Regions from separate parts of the Halomonas sp. HP20-15 genome, predicted to be linked through region 1. Evidence: predicted binding sites of a transcription regulator. Region 1 holds the regulator's gene; each other region holds the start of a gene.

Region 1 (2,202 bases):
TGGCGTTCCTTCTCGACCGAGAGCGTTACCTGCACGGTGGTGATGTTGTCGTAGTGGCGTTCCAGCCGCATCAACTTCTCGTTGACATAGTCACGCAATGCATCCGTCAGTTCGACGTGATGGCCGGTGATGTTGGCTTGCATGGCACGTTCCTTTTCGACGAGTGGTGGCTCGATTGTAACCCTTTTTGCAGCTTAGCAAACCCCTTGTGGGATGGCGGCCACACGCGTCGCTTTTCGCGAGCTGAGGGCGTAAAAATCGACGTTCCGAGGTGGCGGGGCGTGGCACGTTCCGTGTGCCGGAAGAGACTTCAGGCGAGGCGCTTGCGTTCGCTGGAGGAGGGAATACCCAGCGCTTCGCGGTACTTGGCGACGGTGCGTCGCGCCACCGCGATGCCGTCGGCGGCGAGCAGATCGACCAGTTTGCTGTCGGAGAGCGGCTTGCGCGGCGGCTCGTCGCCGATCAGCTTCTTCAGGCGCGCGCGTATCGCGGTACTGGAATGCGCATCGCCTTCGCCGCCGCCGACATGGCTCGAAAAGAAGTACTTGAGCTCGAAGACGCCACGCGGCGTATGGATGAACTTCTGCGTGGTGACTCGCGAGATGGTCGACTCGTGCATCTCCACGGTCTGGGCGATATCGGCGAGTACCAGCGGTTTCATGGCTTCTTCGCCACGTTCGAGGAAGTCGAGCTGGCGGACCATGATCTCGCGACCGACCTTGAGCAGGGTGTCGTTGCGACTCGACAGGCTCTTGATCAGCCAGCGCGCTTCCTGAAGATGCTGCTTCATGAAGGTATTGTCGTCGCTCTTGTCGGCCCGCTTTATCAAGGCGGCATAGTCGGGTTGGATGCGCAGCCGCGGTAGCGCCTCGGGGTTGAGCTCGATACGCCAGCCCTCGCGAGTGTGGCGGGCAACCAGGTCGGGGATCACGTAATCGTTGCCGCTGGCGTCGAAGACCTGGCCGGGACGCGGGTCGAGGGCGCGGATCAGCGCGATCACCGCATCGAGCTGAGCGTCGTCGAGGCGCAGCCGGCGCTTGAGCAGCTTGCGATCGTCGCCGGCCAGCGCTTCGAGAAACTGACGCACCAGGCGCTTTGCCTGAGGCAGCAGCGGCGTATCGTCGGCCAGCGTAGCCAACTGTAGCAGCAGGCACTCGCGTAGGTCGCGGGCGAATACGCCGGTGGGGTCGAACTGCTGGAGGCGATACAGGACCTGCTCGACATCGGCGACCTTGAGTCCGGCGAGCCCTTGATTGTGCAGGCCTTCCGTCAGCTCGTCGAGCTGACCTTCGAGGTAGCCGTCGATGGTGATCGAATCGATGAGGCATTCGGCGATCGCATGGTCGCGGCTATCGAGCCCGGCCATTTCGAGCTGCCACTGGAGATGATCCTGCAGGCTCTGATCGGCGCTATTGCGCTCGAAGTCGGGGCCGTCTTCACTGCGCCCGGCGCTGGGGGCCAGGTCCTGGTAGGTATCCGACCATTCGCTGTCCAGCGTGAGTTCCTCGGGGATGTCGCTGGCCCAGTCGTCTTCTACCGTCTCGCCGACGGCAGTTTCCCCATAGTCGTCTTCCATCTCCAGCATGGGGTTGGATTCCAGCGCCTGCTGGATCTCCTGGCGTAGGTCCAGCGTCGACAGCTGCAGCAACTGGATGGCCTGCTGCAACTGGGGCGTCATGGTCAGTTGGGTGCCGACCCGAAGCTGCAACGTGGGTTTCATAGCCATGACAACGTGACTTCACTGACAGGGTTTGATCACACGTTATCCTGCCCGGTATGGCCTTGCAAGTATAAAAGCAATAACCATGCCACGATTAAGGCTAATCCCGCTTGGCGATATCTTGCGTGGAATTTCAGGGCTTGACAGCCGACTCTCGGTGAGGCGGCAGCGAGCGCTCAGAGGCGGAACTCGTTACCTAGGTAGACCTCGCGGACCTTCTTGCTGGCGAGTATCGCTTCCGCGCTACCCTCGGCGATGATCTGGCCGTCGCCGACGATGTAGGCGTTGTCGCAGATGTCCAGCGTCTCGCGCACGTTATGGTCGGTGATCAGCACGCCGATGCCCCGGTCGCGCAGTTGGCGAATGATCGACTTGATTTCGCCGACCGAGATCGGATCGACCCCCGCGAAGGGCTCGTCGAGCAGGATGAACGCCGGCTCGGTGGCCAGCGAGCGGGCGATCTCCACCCGTCGGCGCTCGCC
Region 2 (2,202 bases), on a different contig from region 1:
GTGACCCCCGCTGCCAGTAACACCGTATCGACCAGATGCGGCCCTACCTTCACCCAGCGCCGTTGCAGGCGGGGCGACTCGTGAACCGACCACCAGACACGCAGGCTGAACATTGCCAGGCTCAGGCCGGCGACCGGTCAATGTTGCGTTCGATCGTGTTTAGGGCGACTCGTCGATGGCCGGCGAAACGGCTGCCGCCTCGCCGACAGGGCCCTGGTTGGCGGTGGCCCGCTCGAACAGCACGTTGTTCTCCAGGTGGACGTGCTGCATCAGGTCCTCGCGAAATTCGTAGAGCCCCGCATACAGCGCGCGCCAGGTGGTGCAGGCGCCCTTGGGTATATGAATGTCGTGGGAGAGCGCCATCAATCGGGCCAGCGCTTCGCCGTGCTCGTCATGCTCGAAACGCATCACGGCGATCGGTCCGTGCGCGTTGTGGGCAAGGCCGCGCTTGAGCATCGGGAACAGGATCATTTCCTCCTTCTGCATGTGGCTTTCCAGTTCCTGATGCATGCTTTCGAGGTGGTCGGCCAGGCCGGCGGGGCAAGTGCCGCGCTCGCCGTGGACATGCTCGACGCGCCGTGCCAGGCGGATGAGCTCGGGCAGTTGCTGGCGATGCACGGCGTGATAGCGGGTCAGGATATGTTCGATCAGTTCGCTGTCGCTGGCGGTCTGCCAGTCGCGCTCGCCGGACTGGCTGGCCGGCAGCGCTTCCAGCGCGGCGACGAGCCGGGCCAGGTCGACATCGCGACCGGCCAGCGCATCGCGCAACGTGACGCGCCCGCCACAGCAGAAATCGATACCGTAATCGTGAAATACCCGGGTGGCGCCGGACAGTTGGCGGGCCAGCTGGCCGAGAGGTTGGTCGAGAAGGGTCATGGTGCTGTCCTTTTTATCAAGCGTGTGCCCTTCTAATGCAGCTTGTATGCCAACCCTTAAGTCATTGATTGGCAGAGGTTTCGATTGACTCCGGTCAATTCTACCCGGAGCTGTAAGGGTAATAATGACCTCGCTTCGGTGGTTTTTACCCGCCGACGCTTTGCCCATTAACCGCCAGGAGCCTTGCCATGCTCGAAGATGTCGTGCTTGCCGATCTCACTGCCGAACTGCCCAGCGCGGTGCGTCTGCAACGTCTAGTCAGGACCCTGCGTGAATACTTTCATTGCGGCGCCGTGGGGTTGCTGCGCCTCGATGACGGTGCGCTGTGTCCGGTTGCGGTCGACGGGCTGGCCCGCGAGGCGCTGGGACGACGCTTCGTGGTGGCCCAGCACCCGCGGCTGGCAGCGATTCTCGCTCGCCGCGAGACGGTGGCCTTCCCGCCTGATTCGAGCCTGCCCGACCCCTATGACGGACTGGTCGACAATCAGGTCGGCGCACCGCTGGCGGTACACGATTGCATGGGCATCAGCCTGCATGTCGAGGGTAGCCTGTGGGGAGTGCTGACCCTGGATGCACTCACCCCAGGCACTTTCGATGAGCGCGCCCAGGACGACCTGCAGCGCTTCACCCTGCTGGTCGAGGCGGCGGTGCGCGTGACCCGCCTGGAGCAGGACATGCGCCGCCTGCGGCTGTCGCGCAGTGCTGACGCAGGGGATCTCGTCGAACGCCAGGAGGGCGAGATCATCGGCCAGAGCTCGCTCATCCGTCAGTTGCTGGACGAGCTCGAGGTGGTCGCCGATTCCGAACTGCCAGTGTTGCTGACCGGCGAGACCGGCGTCGGCAAGGAGCTGTTCGCGCGTCATCTGCATCAGCGCTCGCGGCGCCGCCGGCGCCCGATGATCCAGGTCAATTGCGCGGCGCTGCCCGAATCGCTGGCGGAGAGCGAACTATTCGGCCATGTGAAGGGGGCCTTCTCGGGGGCCGGAAGCGCCCGTGCCGGGCGCTTCGAAGCGGCCGACGGCGGTACGCTGTTTCTGGACGAGGTCGGCGAACTGCCGTTGGCCATCCAGGCCAAGCTGCTACGTACCCTGCAGAACGGTGAAATCCAGCGCCTGGGTGAGGACACGCCGCGTCACGTCGATGTGCGGGTGATCGCCGCCACCAACCGCAACCTGCACGACAGCGTGCGCGCCGGGCACTTTCGCGCCGATCTTTACCATCGACTCTCGGTCTACCCGGCGCCGATCCCGCCGCTACGCCAACGACGCAGCGACGTGCTGGTGCTGGCCGGGCATTTCCTCGAGCTCAACCGCGCCCGCCTGGGCG
Region 3 (2,202 bases), on a different contig from region 1:
ATCGACGCAGTGCATGAAGCCCTGCGGACCGACCAGATAGCACAACGGCTCGTCCTCCGGCAGCAGCCTCGCCAGCAGTTCGCGATCGATGCGTCCCAGGTGATCCGGCGCAGCATCGCCATCGGCCTGCTCGTAGCAGACCACGCTGCGCAGCCGTTGCGGATAACGCTCGGCCAAGGCCGCGACCTCGTCGCCGAAGGCGTGCACGTCAGCGCTACGCGCGGCGTGCACGTAGGTGACCGAACGCCCCGCAGCCAGTGCCTGGGCGGCCAGCGAGAGCATCGGCGTCTGGCCGACGCCGGCGCTGAGCAGTACCACCGGTGACGCGCCTTCCGCGAGGGTCAACTCGCCCGCCGGCGGCAGCAGTTCGAGGCGCGCTCCTTCGCTCATGCGGGCGTGGAAATATTCGCTGACCCGGCCGCCGGGCTCGCGCTTGATCGACAAGCGATAGGTGCGGCCGTTGGGTGCCGCGGACAGGCTGTAGTGACGGAACACCGGCTCGCCGTCGATCAACAGCTTGACGCCGATGAACTGGCCCGGCGCGAAGTCGGCGACCGGCTGGCCGTCGTCGGGCGCCAGCACGAAGGAGCGGATCTCGGCGCTTTCCTGGCGGGTCGCGGCGACATGGAAGCCCCGCGCGCCGCGCCAGCCCCCCGGCAATGCCGCGAACTGCTCGTAGCGTGCCGCCTCGAGCTCGATCAAAAGGCCGGCCAGCTCTTCATAGACCGCCTGCCAGGCGCCGGCGATCTCGGCGGTCACCGCCTCGCCGAGCACCTCGCCGATCGCCGCCATCAGGCATTCGCCGACGAGTGGATAATGATCGGGGCGGATGTTCAGCGACACGTGCTTGTCGACCACCAGCGCCAGCGCCGCCTTGGCCTGCTCACGGTCGCCGCGCAACTGCACGTAGCGCAGCACCGCGGCGGCCAGCGCCCGTGGTTGCCCGCCGCTCGTCTGGTGGGCGGCGTTGAACAGCGCCTTGACCTGGGGATAGCGCTCGAACAGCACTGGATAGAAACGCTGGGTGATCGCATCGAGATGCTCGGCGACGACGGGGGCGGTAGCGGCAACGAGCTGTTCCTGTTGCGGGGTCAGCATGAATGGAACTCCGATTAAAGAAGGATGACGCTCCTACTAGGGCAATCCCTGTGCCAGTTGCCGGGAGGCGCGACACCCTGCCGCAGGGCGCGCCGCTGGGCCAGTTCCGGCCTGTCCCGGCGGCGGCTCGGCGTATCCGCACGCACACATGCCAATGCCGACAGCTGTTAAAACGACACGCCCTAGGGTTGTCATTTTCACTGTCTCGCGGACAATCGCGGTCACTATGACACGCTTCTACGAAGTCCTCCGCGACCTGCTGACCCGACTCGCCGACGGCCAGCCCGTCGATGCCCTTAGGCCGCTGTGGTCGCAATTGCTCGCAACGCTGGTCGGCGACTACCCGGCCGACGCCAGCACACTGATGGTCAACGACGAGGCGGGGCTGCTGCCGGTCGCCGTGCTCGGCCTGCCCAGCGAGGTGCGCGGCCGGCGCTTCCCGCTCGATCTACACCCGCGGCTGGCGGCCATCGCCCAGCATTCGGGCGTCTGCCGCTTTCCGCCGGACAGCCCGCTGCCCGACCCCTTCGACGGACTGATCGACGAGGAACTCACCGCGGTCCACGACTGCCTGGGGGTGGCGCTGCGCGACGGCGAACGGCTGATCGGCGTGCTCACCCTCGACGCGCTGACGGCCGGCAGCCTGGCCCTCCTCGACGAGGACGAACTGCTCGCCAAGGCGCGTCTGCTGGCGACCTGCCTGCGCCTGGCCAGCCAGCTCAGCGCCACCCGCTCGCGGCTCAGCGAGGTCCTCGACAACGAGCCCAAACCGGCCCTGCAGCGGCACTGGAACAGCCCGGCCATGCAGCGTCTCGACGCCTCGCTGGACCTGGTCGCGCCGACCGACATGTGCGTGTTGCTGCAGGGCGAGACCGGGGTCGGCAAGGAGCGTGTGGCACGCGCGCTGCATGCCCGCTCGCCCCGCCACCAGGGCCCGCTGGTTCAGGTCAACTGCGCCAGCCTGCCCGAGCAACTGATCGAGAGCGCGCTGTTCGGCCACCGCCGCGGGGCGTTCTCCGGTGCGGTCCGCGATCATCGCGGGCACTTCGCGATGGCCGACGGCGGCACCCTGATGCTCGATGAGATCGGCGAGCTGCCGCTGGC
Region 4 (2,202 bases), on a different contig from region 1:
ACACCAGTAACCCCAGTTTACTGCGATCTGCCCGCGGGCTCTAACTAACCGATCGTCGGCACTCCTCGGGCCGGCATTGCAGGACCCGGGCGTGGCAGGCCTGCAGGCGGCCCAGCAAATCGCGTTCGGCTTGGCTGTCCAGGTCGGGATCGAAGCCGCCGAGACGTTCGAACCATACCCGCTGTACGGCGAATACCTGGGTCTGCAGTCGCGCCCGGCCGATGCGCCGAAGCCAGACGGAAGCCGGCCAGCGTTCGGCGGCCAGCGCCAGTGCGTCCCAGGCCTGGATGCGCAGCGCCTGGTCGATGTCGTACAGCCATTTATCCGAAAGATCGCTGGTCGACTCGATGAATACCAGCACCTCGCCGTGGCTGCAGTTGGCGGCGGCGTTGAGTCGCGCGCCGCGCGCCAGCCCGGGCAGGGTCAGCGTTCGGGCGCCGTGGCGTTCCGCCAGCTTGCCCAGGGACAGGCGCGGTCGGTCGACGATAAGCCAGCGTTCGACATCGCCGTCGATCCGCTCGGCCAATCTCTCCAGCGTGATCAGGCAGCGTTCTGCGCGGTTGTAGCCTCGTCGGAAATCAACGACCACACTGTATGTATTCATAAGCCTGGCGACCTGGAATCCGGAAGGGCCCCGGTTACCGTGACGCTGACGTAGGCCGTCCGATGTCACGATGCGGCAACGGCATTGCTGCCAACGTCTCGCAGGCCTCTGCTACCCCCTATCTACTGCGATAGTTGTGTAAACAAGAGTAGCTCTGGGTTTCTGAGTGTTTCAATTGGCCAGCTGGCTGATTTTGCAGCCTTTCATGGTTGGTTTTCGCCGAGTGCGAAGGGCTGAGACGCTTCATCCGGCAAGCCCTCGCAGGGCTGAGTCGACGCTAATCCTTGGCGATGGGCATCGTTGCTCATTGGTGAACCAAAATGGTGCATCAAGGGTCATTTATGCTCTTCCATGGTGCACGAGCAGGGCGTGTGCACCGCCATGATGCGATCCAGGCTGATCGGAGAGCGCTTTGCGGCATCCTCACCTGGGCGCTTTCCGCTTGTAATTCATTGGCTTGATGAATGGTCGCGATTGCCCTTGCGCCATTTTGGCACGGCTTCTGCATTTGTTTTGTCAGAAATGGCATGCATGGGCAATCCGCGCCCCGACGTGCTAAAACGACGCTGGACACGCAAGCCAATGGCTCATCTGTGGAGGACACCATGTCTGAGAAGACTCTAGCCCTGATCGAAGAACACGACGTCAAGTGGGTAGACCTGCGCTTTACCGACACCAAGGGCAAGGAGCAGCACGTTACGATCCCGGCCGGCGCGGTCGACGATGAGTTCTTCGAGGACGGTCAGATGTTCGATGGTTCTTCCATCGAAGGCTGGAAGGGCATCAACGAATCCGACATGATTCTGCGCCCCGAAGACGGCACCGGCTTCCTCGACCCGTTCACCGAAGATGCCACCCTGGTGTTGCGTTGCGACATCATCGAGCCGTCGACCATGCAGGGTTACGAGCGCGACCCGCGCTCCATCGCCAAGCGCGCAGAGGCGTTCCTGAGTGCCTCGGGCCTGGGCGATACCGCATTCTTCGGCCCCGAGCCGGAATTCTTCATCTTCGACGAAGTGCACTGGAAGGCCGACATCGAAGGCGCCATGTACAAGATCACCTCCGAAGAGGGCGCCTGGTCGACCGATCGCAAGATCGAAGGCGGCAACCTGGCGCACCGTCCGCGCGTCAAGGGTGGCTACTTCCCGGTCCCGCCGGTGGACAGCTTCCACGACATCCGTAGCGCGATGTGCAACACCCTCGAGGCGATCGGCCAGAGCGTCGAAGTGCACCACCATGAGGTGGCTAACGCCGGCCAGAACGAGATCGGCGTCAAGTTCAACACGCTGGTCAAGAAGGCAGACGAGGTTCAGGAACTCAAGTACGTGGTCCACAACGTGGCCCACGCCTACGGCAAGACCGCGACCTTCATGCCCAAGCCGCTGGTCGGCGACAACGGTTCCGGCATGCACGTTCACTCCTCCTTCTGGAAGGATGGCGAGAACCAGTTCGCCGGCGACGAGTACGCGGGGCTGTCCGAGACGGCGCTGTACTACATCGGTGGCATCATCAAGCATGCGCGGGCGCTGAACGCCTTCACCAACGCCTCGACCAACTCCTACAAGCGCCTGGTTCCGGGCTTCGAGGCGCCGGTCATG

The links. Region 1 encodes sigma-54, which starts transcription at its own class of promoters, with help from an activator protein. Its sites were predicted from a motif close to TGGCACNNNNNTTGCTNT; they were not measured.
Region 2: a site for sigma-54 is predicted at 911-928, ahead of ytfE (iron-sulfur cluster repair protein YtfE). Genes of this name have one in related genera too.
Region 3: a site for sigma-54 is predicted at 1,137-1,154, ahead of hmpA (NO-inducible flavohemoprotein). Genes of this name have one in related genera too.
Region 4: a site for sigma-54 is predicted at 1,096-1,113, ahead of glnA (glutamate--ammonia ligase). Genes of this name have one in related genera too.

What each region holds. Positions count from the first base shown of each region.
Region 1 is NZ_JAWQLY010000016.1:19,947-22,148, forward strand. It holds gene hpf (ribosome hibernation-promoting factor, HPF/YfiA family) at 1-143, opposite strand, end outside; gene R6258_RS17045 (RNA polymerase factor sigma-54) at 311-1,726, opposite strand; gene lptB (LPS export ABC transporter ATP-binding protein) at 1,897-2,202, opposite strand, start outside.
Region 2 is NZ_JAWQLY010000001.1:351,520-353,721, reverse strand. It holds gene R6258_RS01710 (SirB2 family protein) at 1-125, opposite strand, end outside; gene ytfE (iron-sulfur cluster repair protein YtfE) at 160-876, opposite strand; gene norR (nitric oxide reductase transcriptional regulator NorR) at 1,065-2,202, shown strand, end outside.
Region 3 is NZ_JAWQLY010000013.1:64,779-66,980, forward strand. It holds gene hmpA (NO-inducible flavohemoprotein) at 1-1,098, opposite strand, end outside; gene norR (nitric oxide reductase transcriptional regulator NorR) at 1,325-2,202, shown strand, end outside.
Region 4 is NZ_JAWQLY010000015.1:46,098-48,299, reverse strand. It holds gene R6258_RS16820 (hypothetical protein) at 41-604, opposite strand; gene glnA (glutamate--ammonia ligase) at 1,210-2,202, shown strand, end outside.